3 regions of the Protofrankia sp. BMG5.30 genome follow, and region 1 is predicted to be linked to each of the others. Evidence: riboswitches for the same ligand, from Rfam matches in the RefSeq annotation. Region 1 holds a riboswitch; each other region holds the start of a gene.
What was found. A riboswitch is a leader RNA that binds a small molecule or an ion and turns the genes downstream of it on or off. The one in region 1 is predicted to bind cobalamin.
Positions count from the first base shown of each region.

Region 2: it holds a riboswitch for cobalamin, as region 1 does, so the genes downstream of both, BL254_RS27980 (methylmalonyl Co-A mutase-associated GTPase MeaB) here and BL254_RS15395 (ABC transporter substrate-binding protein) in region 1, are expected to answer to the same signal.
Region 3: it holds a riboswitch for cobalamin, as region 1 does, so the genes downstream of both, bluB (5,6-dimethylbenzimidazole synthase) here and BL254_RS15395 (ABC transporter substrate-binding protein) in region 1, are expected to answer to the same signal.

Region 1 is NZ_MOME01000025.1:109,547-114,155, reverse strand. Features, by position in the region: gene BL254_RS15400 (iron ABC transporter permease) at 1-996, opposite strand, end outside; gene BL254_RS15395 (ABC transporter substrate-binding protein) at 1,059-2,240, opposite strand; cobalamin riboswitch at 2,431-2,637, opposite strand; gene BL254_RS15390 (helix-turn-helix transcriptional regulator) at 2,762-3,196, shown strand; partial or broken gene BL254_RS28445 (MFS transporter) at 3,400-3,576, opposite strand; gene BL254_RS15380 (superoxide dismutase) at 3,812-4,423, opposite strand; gene BL254_RS15375 (hypothetical protein) at 4,595-4,609, opposite strand, start outside.
Region 2 is NZ_MOME01000062.1:14,347-18,952, forward strand. Features, by position in the region: gene BL254_RS23140 (TetR/AcrR family transcriptional regulator) at 1-423, shown strand, start outside; gene idi (isopentenyl-diphosphate Delta-isomerase) at 532-1,206, opposite strand; gene BL254_RS23150 (enoyl-CoA hydratase/isomerase family protein) at 1,389-2,453, opposite strand; cobalamin riboswitch at 2,620-2,851, shown strand; partial or broken gene BL254_RS27980 (methylmalonyl Co-A mutase-associated GTPase MeaB) at 2,928-3,423, shown strand; partial or broken gene BL254_RS23160 (ribonucleotide-diphosphate reductase subunit beta) at 3,582-4,112, opposite strand; partial or broken gene BL254_RS23165 (enoyl-CoA hydratase-related protein) at 4,179-4,606, shown strand, end outside.
Region 3 is NZ_MOME01000004.1:84,865-91,166, reverse strand. Features, by position in the region: gene BL254_RS01125 (hypothetical protein) at 1-141, opposite strand, end outside; gene BL254_RS01120 (GNAT family N-acetyltransferase) at 632-1,132, opposite strand; gene BL254_RS26710 (hypothetical protein) at 1,240-1,389, shown strand; gene BL254_RS01115 (hypothetical protein) at 1,386-1,700, shown strand; cobalamin riboswitch at 1,884-2,112, shown strand; gene bluB (5,6-dimethylbenzimidazole synthase) at 2,174-2,809, shown strand; gene BL254_RS01105 (SRPBCC family protein) at 3,128-3,616, shown strand; gene BL254_RS01100 (hypothetical protein) at 3,822-4,274, shown strand; gene BL254_RS01095 (hypothetical protein) at 4,545-5,045, opposite strand; gene BL254_RS01090 (NUDIX hydrolase) at 5,574-6,149, shown strand.

The DNA of each region.
Region 1 (4,609 bases):
CCCCAGCAGCCGGCGGGCGATATGCGGGACGGCGATCCCCAGGAAGGCGACCGGCCCGCAGAACGCGGTCACGGTGCCGGCGAGCACCGAGGTGCCCATCAGCGTGACGGTGCGTACCCACCGTACCCGTACGCCTGCCGTGCGGGCGTAGTTCTCCCCGAGCAGCAGGGCGTTGAGCGGCTTCACCGAGGCCATGCCGGCGGCCAGCCCCAGGCCGATCGTCGGGGCGAACACCATCAGGTCGTCGGTGGAGGTGCCCGAGAAACTTCCCAGCGACCACGTCCAGTACTGGATGGCCCGCTGCGGGGAGGTCCAGGTCAGCAGCAGGCTGACCAGCGAGCTGACCGCGGCGCCGAGCACCACCCCGATGACGAGCAGGGTGACGACCGAACGGACCCAGCGGGCCAGGGTGAGGACGGCGACGAGGACCACCGCCGCGCCGGCCGCGCCGGCGACGATCACCCCGGCCCGTCCGGTGCCCGCCGCGCCCGCGGTGAACGTCGCCCCGGAGCCGCCGACACCGGCGACGACGAGAGCCACCCCGAGGCTCGCGCCCGCGCTGACCCCCAGCGAGTAGGGGTCGGCCAGCGGGTTGCGGAAGAGCGTCTGCATCTGCAGTCCCGCCGCGCCCAGCGCCGCGCCCGCGAGCGCCGCGGTGACGGCGCGGGGGAGCCGGACCTGGGCGATCACGACCGTCCAGCGCGGATCGTGCGGTTCGGCTCCCACCAGCACCCGCGCGGTCTCGCTCAGGGGGACCGCGACCGACCCCACGGCGACCGCGAGCACGAACATCACCAGGGTGGCGGTGGCAAGCCCGGCGAGCACGCCGGCCCGCCGTCGCCCGCGCCGCCCGGCGGTGCCCCCGTCCGCGTCTCTGTCCGGCGCGTCGCCGCCGGGCCGCGCGGACGGGGGAAGCGTCTGCCGGGGCAGGCCGAACGCCGGTGGGCCGAGCACGGGCGGCGCTGCCGTGGCCGCCGTCATTGTGGCCCCCGTCATTGTGGCCGTCGTTGTGGCCGCAGCCGTCGTTGCCGTGTCGTTCGTGCGGGTGGCTGCCGTGGTCATGCGGGCAGCTGCCGGTAGAAGGCGAAACGGTGCCCTGGCACGGCGTCCGGGTGCAGGATCGCGACGAGGTCGCCGAGAACCAGGTCGGGGCGGGTGACACCGCGTTCCCAGTAGTCGTTGCCGCCGCCGGGCCCGATGGCGAGGGTGTTCGACCACACCCGCCCGCCGCGGACGGCGGCGAGGGTGCCGTAGCGGGAGTCGGCCGCGACCGCCTCGCCGATCGTCGTCCACTCGCCGTCGGTGAGCCAGACCGGGGCGTCCCCGCCCCTGGCGTACACCGCCTCGAAGCTCAGCTCCAGGCTGCCGGTGTCCCGGCTGTCGGCCCACGGGTAGACGGCCCCGGCGTCCGCGAGGAGTTTGCCGACGTAGCTGCCGCCCGCGGGCATGTACCAGGTGCCCTGGTACATCGACCCGGGCAGGACCCGCACCGGCGGCCCGCCGGCGGCCCTTGCCCGGGCCGCGATCGCGGTGTAGTCCGTGGTGATCTGCTCGAAGACCTTCGCGGCCTTCTCCTCGTCGCCGGTGAGCGCGGCCATCACCTTGATCCATTCGGCCCGTCCCAGCGGATCACCCTCCAGCCATTCGGCGTTCGCCAGGACGGTGCCGCCGGCCCTGCGGATCGCCGGGTACTGCGGTGTGTCCGTGCCGCCCGTCATCAGCACGTCCGGCTGGGCGGTGACGACCTTCTCCACGTCGATCTGCCCGCCACCGGCGTACTCGACGACCTTCCCGTCGGCGATCCGCCCGCGGATCCCGGCGTCGACGACGCTCGCCGCGTTCGCCACCCCGGTCAGGACCTCGGCCCGGCCGAGGTCGGTCAGCAGCGGCAGATGGGTGGTGGACGCCGAGTACAGGCTGCGGATCGGCACCTCGACCCGCGGCGCGTCCGCCAGCGCACCGGTGAGCGCCGGTGCCGGCGCACCGCACCGCACGAGTACGTAGGACTCCGGTTTCCCGCCCGGGTACGGCTGGTTGACCGTCAGGATCTCGTAACTTCCGTGGTAGGTGATCGTCACGTTTCTGGCGTGGGTGAACGTGGACTTGACCGGGAAGTAGTCGACGTCCGGGCTGAACCGGCTGATGCAGCCCCGGTCGTCGGCTGCCACGCTCCCTGCCGAGCGGGCGCCGTCGCCGCATCCGGCCAGGAAAGCGACCAGGGCCGCGATGCCGAGCAGCACGGCCGGCTGCCACCGGCGATCCGGCTGTCGCTGGCGATCAGGCTGCCACCGGCGATGTCGGCGCCGCGCCCGCGGTCCGCCGGGAATGCTGGCGGCACAGCTTCTGGCGGTACTACAGATTCTGACAGTACGCATGACGGCACGTGCGGGCACCACGTACACCGACCGCCTCTCCAGCACCTCGTGGAATGGGTCTTTCCGGTGCCGTGGCCGGTCTCCTGGCTGACGGGTCCGCGCCTTCGGCCGGCCTTCCCAGGCATGTGAYGCCCAGTGACCTCCGCTGCGCCGCGGACAGGGCCGAAGACTTCCCGATCACAGTGGCGAGGGCCGCGCCGGTACTCCACCGGCTTCCCGAACGCCACGGCCGGATCAGGCTACCCATCCAGAGCAAACACCTGCAAGAATTGACATCTGAGCAGATGACCAGCCATTGAACGGATGACCAGCCAGGTGGCAGGTCAGGTGGCAGGGCCGCGCGGGGCGAGGCGTGGGTGGCGGCCGTCGATGGGAGTATGAGATCCATGCACCGCATCGCGCCGGGCCGGTCGGCCAAGGTGATCGACGGCGACCGGGCCTGCGATGCCGCGGGCGCGGTGGCGGACCGGGCCCGCATCCAGCACTGGGCGGCACGGTTCGCGATCCTCGCGGACCCGGGACGCCTCGCGATCCTGCTCGCGGTCCGTCACGCCGGCCCGATCTCCGTCTCCGACCTGGCGGCCGGAGTGGGCATGAACGACACAGCGGTCTCGCAGGCGTTACGTATTCTCCGCTACCACGCCGTCGTCTCCCCGCACCGGGACGGACGTGTCATCCGCTACACCCTCAGTGACAGCAGCATTGTCGATCTGCTGGACGGCGTCCATCCCGCCCCCGCTCTCGCGCACAACGGCATCGCGCACCCGGACGGCTTCGACGAGGAAGCGCATCCGTCGGCGCCGGTGCCCCCGACGGGCTGAGCGCCTGCCTCTCGGGGTGACAGGCCCGTCGCGATCAGGGCTGCGAAAGCTCCTGATGCGTTTGCCCGCGGACTGATCGCCAGGGCCCGGTCCGCCGGATGCGGAGACCCTGCCAGCAGCCCGGCCACCGCCGGCCAGACGACACCGAGCATGTCGGCCAGCGGGACCGAGGCCAGCAGCGCGGCGTTCGCGAGATCGCAGCCGACCATCAGCCGCCGGCGGTCGACCCGGTCGGCGAGGGCGCCGGCGACCAGCCCGAACAGCAGGTAGGGCAGTGCCTCCACGGCGGTGAGCGCCGCCGTCCACGCCGCGGATCCGCTGGTCTGGAAGACGAGTATCGGCAGCAGGACGGCCGGCACCGCGCTGCCGGACAGCGACACCGTGCGCGCGCACCAGAACCGCACGAAGGCCGCGTCGCGGTACAGCGACGCGGCCTGACGGTGGTGCGTTTTTCGCGGCCCTGGCCGCCTCGTCAGCCCCCAGGTTGCGCGGCCTCATCGGTACCGGTGGCGGCAGGCGCCYGGCGGTACCGATGAGGCGGCCCGTGCGGTGGCCCGCGGCCCGGGACGCTGCCGGCCGGCAGCGGTGGTCACCAGCCGGCCGGCCACGGCCGGGTCAGCCCTGGCGGGACTGCCGGGCCGCGGTGTAGCGGGCCGCGACGTCGGCCCAGTTGACGATGTTCCACAGGGCGGTGACGTAGTCGGCCTTGACGTTCTTGTACTGGAGGTAGAAGGCGTGCTCCCAGGCGTCGAAGACCAGCAGCGGGGTGCTGCCGATGCCGACGTTGCCCTGGTGGTCGTAGACCTGCTCGATCAGGAGCCGGTCGGCGACGGGCTCGTAGGACAGCACACCCCAGCCGGAGCCCTGGATCGTGCTGGTGGCGGCGGTGAGCTGGGCCTTGAACGCGTCGAACGAGCCGAAGTCGTTGGCGACGGCGTCGGCGAGGGCGCCGTCGGGCTTGTCGCCGCCGTCGGGGGAGAGGTTCTGCCAGTAGAGCGAGTGCAGGACGTGACCGGAGACGTTGAACGCGAGCGTCTTCTCCAGGCCGACGATGGCGGCGAAGTCGCCCTTGTCACGGGCTTCGGCGAGCTTGTCGAGGGTGGTGTTGGCGCCGGCGACGTAGGCGGCGTGGTGCTTGTCGTGGTGCAGTTCCAGGATCTCGCCGCTGATCGACGGCTCGAGAGCGGCGTAGTCGTAGGGCAGGTCGGGCAGTGCGTAGGTCGCCACGGGTGTGGAGTCCTCTCATCACGGTGAGATATGGGATATGTGCGGGACAGAACGCTGTGGATCCGCTCCTGGTCCTTGGGGCCTGACGCTACGCGGTACCCGGCGCTCCACGGGCGCCTGGCTGGCCGGGATGCGTGCGCAGGGCCGTTGACCGGGTGACCGGGTGGCCGGTCAGGGCGGCGGCTC
Region 2 (4,606 bases), on a different contig from region 1:
AAGGACGACATCGTCCTCGCGGTGGTCAACCCGGCGATCGAGGAGCTCGCCGTGATCGCGAGCGAGGCCGAGCGGAAGCGTTCCCGCGCCGCCCAGGTCGAGACCGTGCTGGTCGGCATCATCGATCTGATCGTCCGTAACCGGTCCCTCTACGCCGTGCTACAGGGCGACCTTGCGGTCGCGCACGTCCTGAGCGAACACGGGGCGTTTCCCGAACTGAGCAACCGGATCATGGCGCTGCTCGTGGGGCCTGATCCCGACCCCGGCACCATCGTGGCCGCGAGCATTCTGCTCTCCGGGCTGGGCGAAGCCGGGTTCGGCCCGCGGGTCGCCGACATCGGCGACGAGGAGCTGCGTGGCCACATGCTCGGCTGCGCCCGGCGTCTGCTCCGCCACCGTCGGCCGTCGGCCGCCACCCCCTGAGGCTGCCCAGTGCCCGGCGCCCGGTGCCGCCGGTGGGGGAGCCTGGCACGGAGGTGGCGGGCGGACGGGCGGAGCGGCTTCCGCGGTGGCGCGGAATTCCTTCCCGGCTTATTCCCGGTGGTTTCTGGAATTCTGTCGGGCGGCCGGAGGCAGCGCCTCGTCCGGTGCCACCGGCCAGTGCCGGGGCGAGGGCCCGAGCGGGCGCAGTCGTGCCATTTGCAGGCGGCACCACGGTGATATCTCCAGAGAACCGTTCAGAACGTCCTCGGAGAATGTCGACCATGGCGTCCAGTATGCTTCGGCGACCTCTTCCGGGTTGATCCGGAAATCGTCCGACGCCTGTGCGAAGAACACCGGGCAGATTTCGTTCTCCACGGTGCCGTCGGTCATCACGCAGCGGTAGCGGAACGTCGGTAGGGCCAGGTCGATGCGCTGGACGCGCAGGTTCAGCTCTTCGGCCAGCCGTCGTGAGACGGCCGTCCGGAAATCCTCACCAGGGGCCGGATGGCCGCAGCAGGTGTTGGTCAGAACCCCTGGCCACGTTCGTTTCGCATGAGCGCGCCGGGTGACGAGTATGCGGTCGGCGGCATCGAAGACATAGCAGGAGAACGCCAGGTGCAACGGTGTTCGGGGGCCATGAACGGTGGCTTTCGGGGTGACTCCGACCGCTTCCCCGGACGGGCTGAGAAGAACGACGAGTTCCGCCGCCGCGCCGGCCGTCCCGTCCGATCCGGGGGAATCCGGCGACGATGACGCCCGGGCATACGGTCGAGAATGGCTCATGGAAACAAGGGTAACAGTGCCCGCCGGCCGCCGTTCGCGTCGGAGCGGATTTCCTGAATCGGAGAGCCATTGCCCTGTGGCAATCGGTGCCCCGGCGTCATGCCGGGGCACCGGCCGGTGGGGACGCCGTGCGCGCCGACGCCGTGCGTGCCGGCAGCAGTGCCGTCCTACGCAGTGTCGTCCTACGCCGTCACACCATGGACGGGAGCGGCGGCGAGTCCGAGTTCGCCGGCGCCCAGGGGTGCGAAGAAGCTGGCGACCAGGTCGTCGCTGACCTCGGCCAGGGCCGCCGGTGACCAGCGGGGGTTGCGGTCCTTGTCGACGACCTGGGCCCGGATGCCCTCGGCGAGGTCGTGCGAGTGCAGGCAGGCGCTGGAGATCCGGTACTCCTGGTCGAGCACCGCCTCCAGGCTGGGCAGTTCGGCGGCCGACCGGAGCGCGCYCAGGGTGACCTTGAGCGCGGTGGGCGATCTTTTTGCGATCTCCTTCGCCGCGGCCGCGGCCGGCCCGCCGTGGTCGTTCAGCCGGTCCAGGATCTCCTCGACGGTCCGCGCCGCGTAGCAGTGGTCGATCCAGCCCGCCTGCGTGGCCAGCGCGCTGGCCGGGGGCGGCTCGGCGAAGGAGCGGACCACATCGACCGGATCGCTGTCGTCACCGTTGCCCAGCGCGTCGACCAGCGCGCCGAGCCGGTCGCTGGGCACGTAGTGATCGGCCAGCCCGTGGTGGATGGCGTCGGCGCCGGATATCCGCGCGGTGGTGAGCGCGATGTGGGTGCCCGACTGGCCGGGCATCCGGGACAGCAGATAGGTTCCGCCGACGTCGGGCACGAGGCCGATGGCGACCTCGGGCATGGCAACCAGGGAACGTTCGGTGACCACCCGTACGCTGCCGTGCGAGGAGACACCGACGCCCCCGCCCATGACCAGTCCGTCCATCAGCGCGACATACGGTTTCGGGTAGTGGCTGATGCGGGCGTTGAGCCGGTACTCGTCGACCCAGAAATCCAGGGCGGCGGTGCCGCCGGAGCTGACGTCGTCGTAGATGGACCGGATGTCACCGCCGGCGCACAGCCCCCGCTCGCCAGCACCGTCGATCAGCACCGCCCGGATGCGCTCGTCGTGCTCCCAGACGGTCAGGGCGTCGGCGATGCGGCGCAGCATGTCGTGGCTGAGCGCGTTGATGGCCTTCGGCCGGTTGAGCGTGATCCGGCCCAGCCGGCCCTGGACGGTGAACAGTATGTCGGCCATCGCCTTCCCTCCGGTGCCCGGCGGGACACGGCGGCCCGCACGGTAGGACGTCCAACAATGTCGGCTGATACCGCGCGGTCTCAAGCGATACCCCGCAGCCCGCGGCTTACCGGCGGGCACGCACCGTGGGCCGGGAGTTGCGAGCGTGTGCCGGCCTGCCGGTCCTATAGTCGGTTCCGGAGCTGGTTCCGCCCGGTCAGCCAGATCGGGTGTCGTAAGAGGGAACCCGGTGTGAGTCCGGGACTGCCCCGCAGCGGTGAGTGGGAACGACCGCCGTCATCAGCACTGGGTTCCAGACAGAACCTGGGAAGCGACGGCCAGTAGAATGGCCAGTAGACAGGCCACCTTGGTGTCCGTGCCCACAAGTCCGAAGACCTGCCAGCTCGCCGCGCGTCCGGCGACGTGCGGTGGTCCAGGGCTTCGAGGGAGAGCCGGGGGACGCGGCCACGGATTCCCGTGCTGTGACGCTCTCCGCCGTCCTCGACCTGCACCGGCGGCAGCATCCTGGGGGACCGGACGCGGATGGCCCGGCTCGGAATCGACCCGGCCGCGTTCGTGCGCCCCTCGCCGACGTCGGGGACCCTCGGCGGTGTCGCCCGGGCGACCCGGGAGTCCATCGTGGTGATGGAGGCCGCCGGTTACGACGTCGTCCTGGTCGAGACGGTCGGCGTCGGACAGTCGGAGGTGACCGTCGCCGGGATGGTCGACACCTTTCTGCTGCTGTGCCTGGCGCGTACCGGCGACCAGTTACAGGGCATCAAGAAGGGGGTGCTCGAACTCGCCGACATCGTCGCGGTCAACAAGGCCGACGGCCCCTACGAGCAGGATGCGCGCGTCGCCGCGAAGGAGCTGGCTGGCGCCCTGCGGCTCCTGCAGACCGCTGACGGCGGCTGGACCACACCGGTGCTGACCTTGCAGCGCCATGACCGGCGCGGGCCTGGAGGAGGTCTGGCGGACCGTCGAACGCCACGGAGACGCTGGCCGCCGACCGGATCCTGGCGGCCTTCCTCGGGGAGCCGCCCGGGACAGCCTCCGACGGAGCCCGTTGACGACGACACCGCGGCCCGACCATGGCCCGGCCACCGCCGCCGGGTACTTCTCCTGCCGGTGGGCCGATCGGTGGACCGGTCAGAAGTCCTCGTCGAAGGCGACGATCCCGGTCACGCCCATCTGGTAGGACGAGACGCGCCGCTCGAAGAAGTTCGACAGTTCCTGGACGTCTTGGAGTTCCAGGAAGGAGAACGGGTTGGCTGATCCGAACATCGGCGCGAACCCGAGCTCGGCCAGCCGCCGGTCCGCGACGTACTCAAGATACGAGCGCATGTCCGGCACGGTCATCCCGGCGACGCCACCGGCGAGGAGGTCCCGCGCGAACGCCGTCTCGGCGGCCACCGCCTCGGCCAGCATCGCGCGGACGCCGGCTTCGAACTCGTCGCCAACGAGGTCCAGTTCCTCCGCGCGCACCGTGCGTACGACGTCGAACGCGAACTCCATGTGCATCGACTCGTCACGAAACACCCAGTTCGTCCCGGACGCCAGCCCGCTGAGCAGGCCCCGGGATCTCAGGAAGTACACGTAGGCGAAGGKGCCGTAGAAGAACAGCCCCTCGATGCAGGCGGCGAAACAGATGAGGTTCAGCAGGAAGGCCCGCCGGTCGCTCGACCGGGAGTCGGGATGATCACTTTGAACCGACCGAAGGCGCTGAACGCGCTGAGCCTTCAGGTCATGCGGGAGCTGACCGCGGCGGCTGCGGACCTCGACCAGGACCGTTCGATCGGCGCTGTCGTGATCACCGGCTCGTCGAGGGCGTTCGCCGCGGGCGCCGACATCAAGGAGATGCAGCCCCAGTCGTTCAGCGAGGTCTACGCCAGCGACTGGTTCGCAGGCTGGGACGGGCTGGCCCGGGTCCGCACCCCCTGATCGCCGCGGTCGCGGGCTACGCGCTGGGCGGCGGCTGCGAACTGGCGATGATGTGCGACATCCTGCTGGCCGCCGACACCGCGAAGTTCGGCCAGCCCGAGATCACTCTTGGTGTGCTGCCGGGGATGGGTGGCTCCCAGCGGCTGACCAGGGCTGTGGGCAAGGCCAAGGCGATGGAACTGTGTCTGACCGGCCGGACGATGGACGCCATCGAGGCCGAGTCGGCCGGCCTC
Region 3 (6,302 bases), on a different contig from region 1:
CGCGGCATCACTGGTACAGATGACCGATCGTCCTGCGGCAAGGTCCTCGCGTGCTTCGTCGATCGCCTGCTGGGTAGCGGAGTCGGGTTTGTCCGCCCATTCGTACGGCTCGGGGTATGGCCAAGCGTTGGGTTGCGTCACTTCCCACCTCCCCTGGGTCAGCCWAGGCCCTTCGATGGTCACATCGAAGGGCCTTCAAAGCATGCCCACACATGCGAGCACTGACAAGAACATCGGAGCGTGAGTTAAGACCGTCTTCATCACCGGACCGGCGGATCCAGAGTCGCGTCGGGCGGCCTACCCCCACCCGGGCCCTTCTCACGCCCGCGTGGCCTTCAGGCGGCCAACCTACTCCGCGCGGTCAGGCCGTGGAGACGGCCCACGGGACGGTTCGGAGATCGTTTGGTGCACTTTTAGGCCCCGCGGCGCACTTCCGGCTGACCGGCCGGGGTGGCCCCGCAACATCTGGCTCAGGTCAGTCGAGCTACCCGCCAGCGTCCGATGRGACGCCCCGCGGGCGCCCGGCGGACGTCCGCCCTGCTCGCTGACGTGGGCATGYGGGTGACGCCGACGCACTCTCTGGCGGAAGTCCGTGCCGCCGGGAGCGGTAGGCGGCGATCTGGAGCCGGATTCAGCGGCTGATCTGCGCCGCGGCGGCGCTCATCCGTTTCAGGAGACGGTTGGTGGCGGGCACCTGGGTGAACCCGTACTTGATGCAGAAGGAGACCGCCTGTTCGTCGATCGCGTCGACCACGATGAACCGCGCGGCGACCGTCCTGGTTGCCTCGACGACCCGGCCGACGGCGTCGGCAAGCAGGAGGCCGCCGAGCCCCTGGCCCTGAAGCGTCTTGTCCAGCGCCAGCTTCGCCAACAGGACTGCCGGGATCTGCACGGGGTTTCCACGGCCTAACGACCTCGGCAGGTCGTCACGCATCAGGAGATGGGCCGCGATCGTGTAGTAGGCGACCACCCGCCCATCGGCGGACCAGACAAAGGTCCGCCCAGTTCTACGCGACTCGGTGGTGAGAGCATGACGACGGAGCCACTCGTCGAGCTCGGGCTGACCGCTGTCGAAGTGATCCGCTCCGTGGAGCTCATCCAGTGCCTCGCTGACGAATCTGCTCGCGGTCACCGTCGCTCGATGACGGAATCAAGCCGTGYGGCGGCGCGGGTCAGRGCGTCGTTGGGCTCCGCGKGAGCGTCCAGGGAAGCAAGCAGTTCGAGGATCAGGGGTGGCGCGTGGATCGGGCCAAGCGTTACTACAAGATGTTCTGCCCCTGCGACAAGAAGCACATGAAGGTCGTTCACCCGACCCCGTCGGACCCGGACTACCGACGGAACCTCATCGGTCAGCTCAAGAGGGCGACGTGCTGGGAGTGGTCGAAGTGAGAGTGCTGATCGCTCAGCGTGCGGTGTACCGCGGGCCCCTGGACGGGTTCGAGGCCCGGGTGGATCGGCTGATGGACGCTCTCCTGGATCTGCACGGGATCATTGATCCGGACATCGCCGCGAGCCTCACCGAGGGCTGGGTGGACGTCACAATGGTGGTCGAGGTGGACCGGTTCGACGACGAGGCGATCCACGAGGCGATCCGCTGGAGTCGATCGTCCCTACGTGCGGTGATTCACGCTATTGGCGACCGGATTCCGGGGTGGGATGACGGTCAGGTGTGCGAGGCCAAGGTGCTCACGGACGCCTGATCCCCCCGAAGCATGGGGGCCGATGGCTGCTTGCTCACGTTCTTCACCAAGCCTTCGGCCGGGGCCGTCCCGTGGGATGATCGTGGTGGCATTGTTCGCGAGGTGCCCCAGGTTGCCTGGGGTCTCGGGCGCATRACCGGATGACCGGTCGGGTGCGCTCGGGGCGGCCAGGCGGCCGGGGAGAATCGGGAAGCCGGTGTGAGTCCGGCACGGGCCCGCCGCGGTGATCGGGGAGCCGCCGCCCACGCGCACGGGCCACGTCCGACGGATCGGGTGCTGACGGACTGGATGGTGGTCGTCCAGGTGCCGCCCGCGCGATCGAGGTCCGCTGGACGCGGCCCGGGAGCAGCCACTGGACCGCGCGGTCCGGGAAGGCGGGCGGTCAGGTGCTGATCCGAGAGTCCGAAGACCGGCCTCGCATCCGTGCCATCCGTCGACGGGCGGGTGGCGGACAGCGGGAGCCTGCCATGCCAGTGGACCTGTACGGCGTGATCCATCAGCGGCGTGACGTCCGCGCCCAGTTCACCGGGGCACCGATCCCGGACGGCGTCCTCGAGCGGGTGCTCGCCGCGGCGCATGCCGCCCCCAGCGTCGGGCTGAGTCAGCCGTGGGACTTCATCGTGATCGAAAACCAGCGCACCCGGCGCGCTTTCTACGAGCATGTCAGACGGGAACGCGCGGTCTTCGCCGCGACTCTGACGGGTGAGCGGGCCGCCCGGTTCGCCCAGATCAAGATCGACGGTGTCCTGGAGTCCACGCTTTCCATCGTGGTGACCTATGACGAGAAGCGCGGCGGGCCCGCCGTCCTGGGACGGCATGCTATTGCGGACGCGGGGGTGTACTCGGTATGTCTGGCGATCCAGAATCTGTGGCTGGCGGCCACCGCCGAGGGCCTCGGGTGCGGCTGGGTGTCGTTCTTCCGTGAACAGGCCGTCCAGGACATGCTGGRTATTCCCGACGGTATCCGGCCGGTYGCGTGGCTGTGCCTCGGCCCGGTCACGCATCACGAGCAGGCCCCCGACCTGGAAAGACATGGCTGGGCCCGCCGCCGGCCGCTGGAGCGCGCACTCCATCGTGAGACGTGGCAGTCCGCCATTGATCATCTGTAGTGGGCGGGAAAAAGCCGTCCGTGTACACATGGGGGATACACATGGGGCGGGATGCGTCTGGCTGAGGGCAGGGCGCGGCCGACCGCGAACGAGGCCACGGCTCGGCCCCGCGTGGCCGTGTCGACAGCCACATCCGCGCCCACACTCATGTTCTTGATGAGTTCGCGTTCTTGGTGAAAGGTAAGAGGCTGTGGTGGACGTCCGTCGGATATGGGAGCAGCCGGCCATCGTTTCCGGGGTCGCTGCGGTGGTACGAACCAGGTGGCCTGGCCAGGTCGACCGGTCTGACCGGCGCGAACGGKCCGGGCGGCGGGCGTCGTGAGCGGCCGGCGTCGGGTGTACGTGGTGACCCAGCTCTCCCCGGCCGCGCCGTCAGCGGTGTTCGAGCTCCTGGCGGACGGCGCGGGCTGGTCGCGGTGGGCGGCTCCGCTCATATCGCGATCGTGGTGGGAACGGGAGGGCACACCCCCGCCGGGCGGTGTGGGAGCGGTGCGTCGGGTTGGCCGGCCACCCCTGATCTCCCGTGAAGAGATCGTTGAGTATCTTCCGGCTCGTCGGCACGCCTACCGGGTTCGTTCGGGTCTGCTGCCGATACGCGACTATCTGGCGACGGTGGATCTGGCGCCGGTGGACGGCGGTACCGAGATCGTCTGGCAGGGCAGCTTCGTCCCGCTCGTGCCGGGGACGGGAGCGCTTCTCGCCGGTGTCCTGAAGTTCTTCACCGCCAGGCTTGCTCGCCGCCTCGCCAGGGCCGCGGCCGCGGGCCCGCAACCGGGTCCGGCAGCCACGCCGCCGGCCACGGCCTGAGCCGTCCAGCGGCCTGGCGGAAGCCTGGCGGAAGGAAGGCCTCCACGGGCCCGCGGTCTGTCCGGGCCCGGCGCCGGGCCGATGGGCGTCAGTGGGTGCTCGCCGGTGACGGCAAGAATGATCATTTGTGGGGGTGGCGTGCTGGCCGGGGTGGTTCAGCCGGCCGGGATGCCCCCTGGGGGCGTCAGGTGGCGTACCGGTGTCGATGCTGCCAGACCGGGTACGGCCGTCTGAACGGGCCGTTGACGCGGCCAGCCCCGTGCACCGGTTCGTCCTCGAGAATGCTCTGGAGGAGATCATGTCCGTGAGACTGAGCCGCCGTTCCTACGAGCATGCCAGAAAACTGATCGAAAACGGTGCCGTGGTACTCGACGAACGAGACGACTGGAGCGTGCACCAGCCCTCGACGCGGCAGGAGAACGAGTTCATTTCCGAACATGGCTTCAACGAGTATCAGAAATGGTATCTGGGAATCTCCGAGGACGACGACGAGGACGACAGGAAACGGTACAGGTTCCCGTACGGGGACTTCAGCAGAGTGCACCTTTGTGGCGTTCTCACGGCCGAGTCACGGGCCGGCCGGTACAAGTACTTCGACATTGAATGGGCGGTGGCCCATCTGCACGGGATGCTGGACGCGCTGATGAGCACGAAATAGCATCCGGGTACGGAACACGGTTCGGGTGCGAAGTGAGGTCCGGGCCGCCCGGGGTAATGCTGGCGGGTGCCCGATGGCCGTCCGGCGATCGCGACGGTACGGGCGGTGGCGGGTCACCGGCCGTACCGGGAGTCGGCGTTGCACAACCATCGGGCTGGCCGGAATCGGGCTGGTGGGCCGGTGAGCCTGAAAAGCCGGATCTGGTCCGTTTCCGCCGGCCTGTTCACTGCTGCCGGCAGGGGCCCGTCGCTTTGTCCGCTGCTTCTTTGCCTACTGCTTCCGGAAGGTCAGTATCGTGCCGTTGGCCGTTCCGATCCCGGCCGTTCCGATGGTCCCGCTCAGACCGTGGCCCTCGAAGGCGATCGAAGCCGCCAGACCGGCTATCTGATTGTCACTGGTAATCGTGTAGCCGGCGGCCGGCAGCGCCTGGCGGTAGAAGGTCGCCACCGCGTTGTCGGAGACACCGCTCAGGGTGAGCACGGACTCGTTGTTCCTGGACGTACCGGCCTCCACCTCGGCGCCCGGTGGGATCGGGAAGTCCTCGGGGACGTTCGCGGCCTTCAACGCGTCCCTGCCCGTGGCCACCTGCCCGCCGCCCGGCAGTGACGCCGAAATGGACGGCAGGGCCGTCGGCAGGCCCGTGGGCAGCGATGTCGGCAGCCCGCTCGGCAGAGTCACCGATCCGGTCGGCCCGGTCGACCCGGTTGTCACGCTCGTGCCCGTCGCTTCGCCACAGGCTCCGAGCAGCAGTACCGCCAGGCCACCGCCCATGGCTGCCACCGCCATCCGATGCCGTGTGGTGCCGACGTAGCCACCGGAACCTCCGGAAGCACCCAATCTGATCTCCCCCTTCACACACCCCGGGTGTGACGCGTGTCCTGTTCGGCCGGCCTCGCCCGCCGGTGTCCGTCCCGCCCGCATGGAGACGATCCCCAACGGTTGGTGCCGGTCGATGTGGGTTGGTGCCGGTCGTCACACGATAGGCATCACATGCCGACGCGCCGCCGCGGCTGTCGGCAGCCTGTCAGCGCGGCCGCGGGAACCGTTGGCGGCGGGCGGCGGGGCGGAGGTGAGCGGAGGCGATTTGTCGGTTTGGCGACTGTGGCCCGCTCGCTCGCCCGCCCGGCAGCGTCGTGACCGTCCGACGCGCTGGGCGGAAAGTGCGTGCCACGAACGGGATCCGGCCGCTGAGTGCACCGTTCGGGCGCCGCGGAGTACACCGTGGGCCCGTTCGAAGTGGCGGCGCCCGGCCGGCCCTCGTGCGGCCGAAATCGTCTTCTGGAGGTACTGTCATGTCCCGTGGCAGTGAGCAACAATGCGGTCGCCGGAGTAGTTCTCCACTATCTCGAGGACAATCCCGGTGAGATCGAGACCCTGAGTCCGCTGGTGCTGGCCCTGATAGAGGGGGCAGGCCCGGTGACGGACGCAGCCACGATGCCGGCGCACGTCACCTGGGGCGCGGTCGCGGTTACCGCGGACTGGCGGGTGCTGCATGTTCGTCATCGGGGTTCGGCGGGCTGGCTGCTCCCCGGCGGGCATGTCGACGCGGCGGACCGGTCCTTGTTGGGCGCGGCGCTGCGCGGGCTCGCCGAGAGAACCGGAATAGCGGCGAATTCTGTGATTCCGGACACTGTTTATCCGATTGATATTGACGCGCAGATCGTGCCCGCCGATCCGGTTCGGGAAGAACCCTCGCATGTGCACTACGACGCTCGCTTCATTCTGTATGTCCCGGACGAAACGGTGCGGCCGTGTTCCGCGGAGACGGTCGACCATCGCTGGATCCCGGTACGGGATCTGTCCGGCACGCTAGGTGACAAGCTTCGTGCCCGCTGCGCCCGCGACGCCCGAACGGAGCGGGCTCACCTCGCCTGACAAACCCGCCCGGGAACGGTGTGGTCACGTTCCTTCCACGCCTGGCTTCCCCGCTGCTTCCAGGGTGTCTCCTGATTGCGCGGAGGACGCGGCCAGGGGCGGTCGGGGGCCAAACCGGGAATCGGGCCGGGGACCAGGACCACAAGCCAGGGA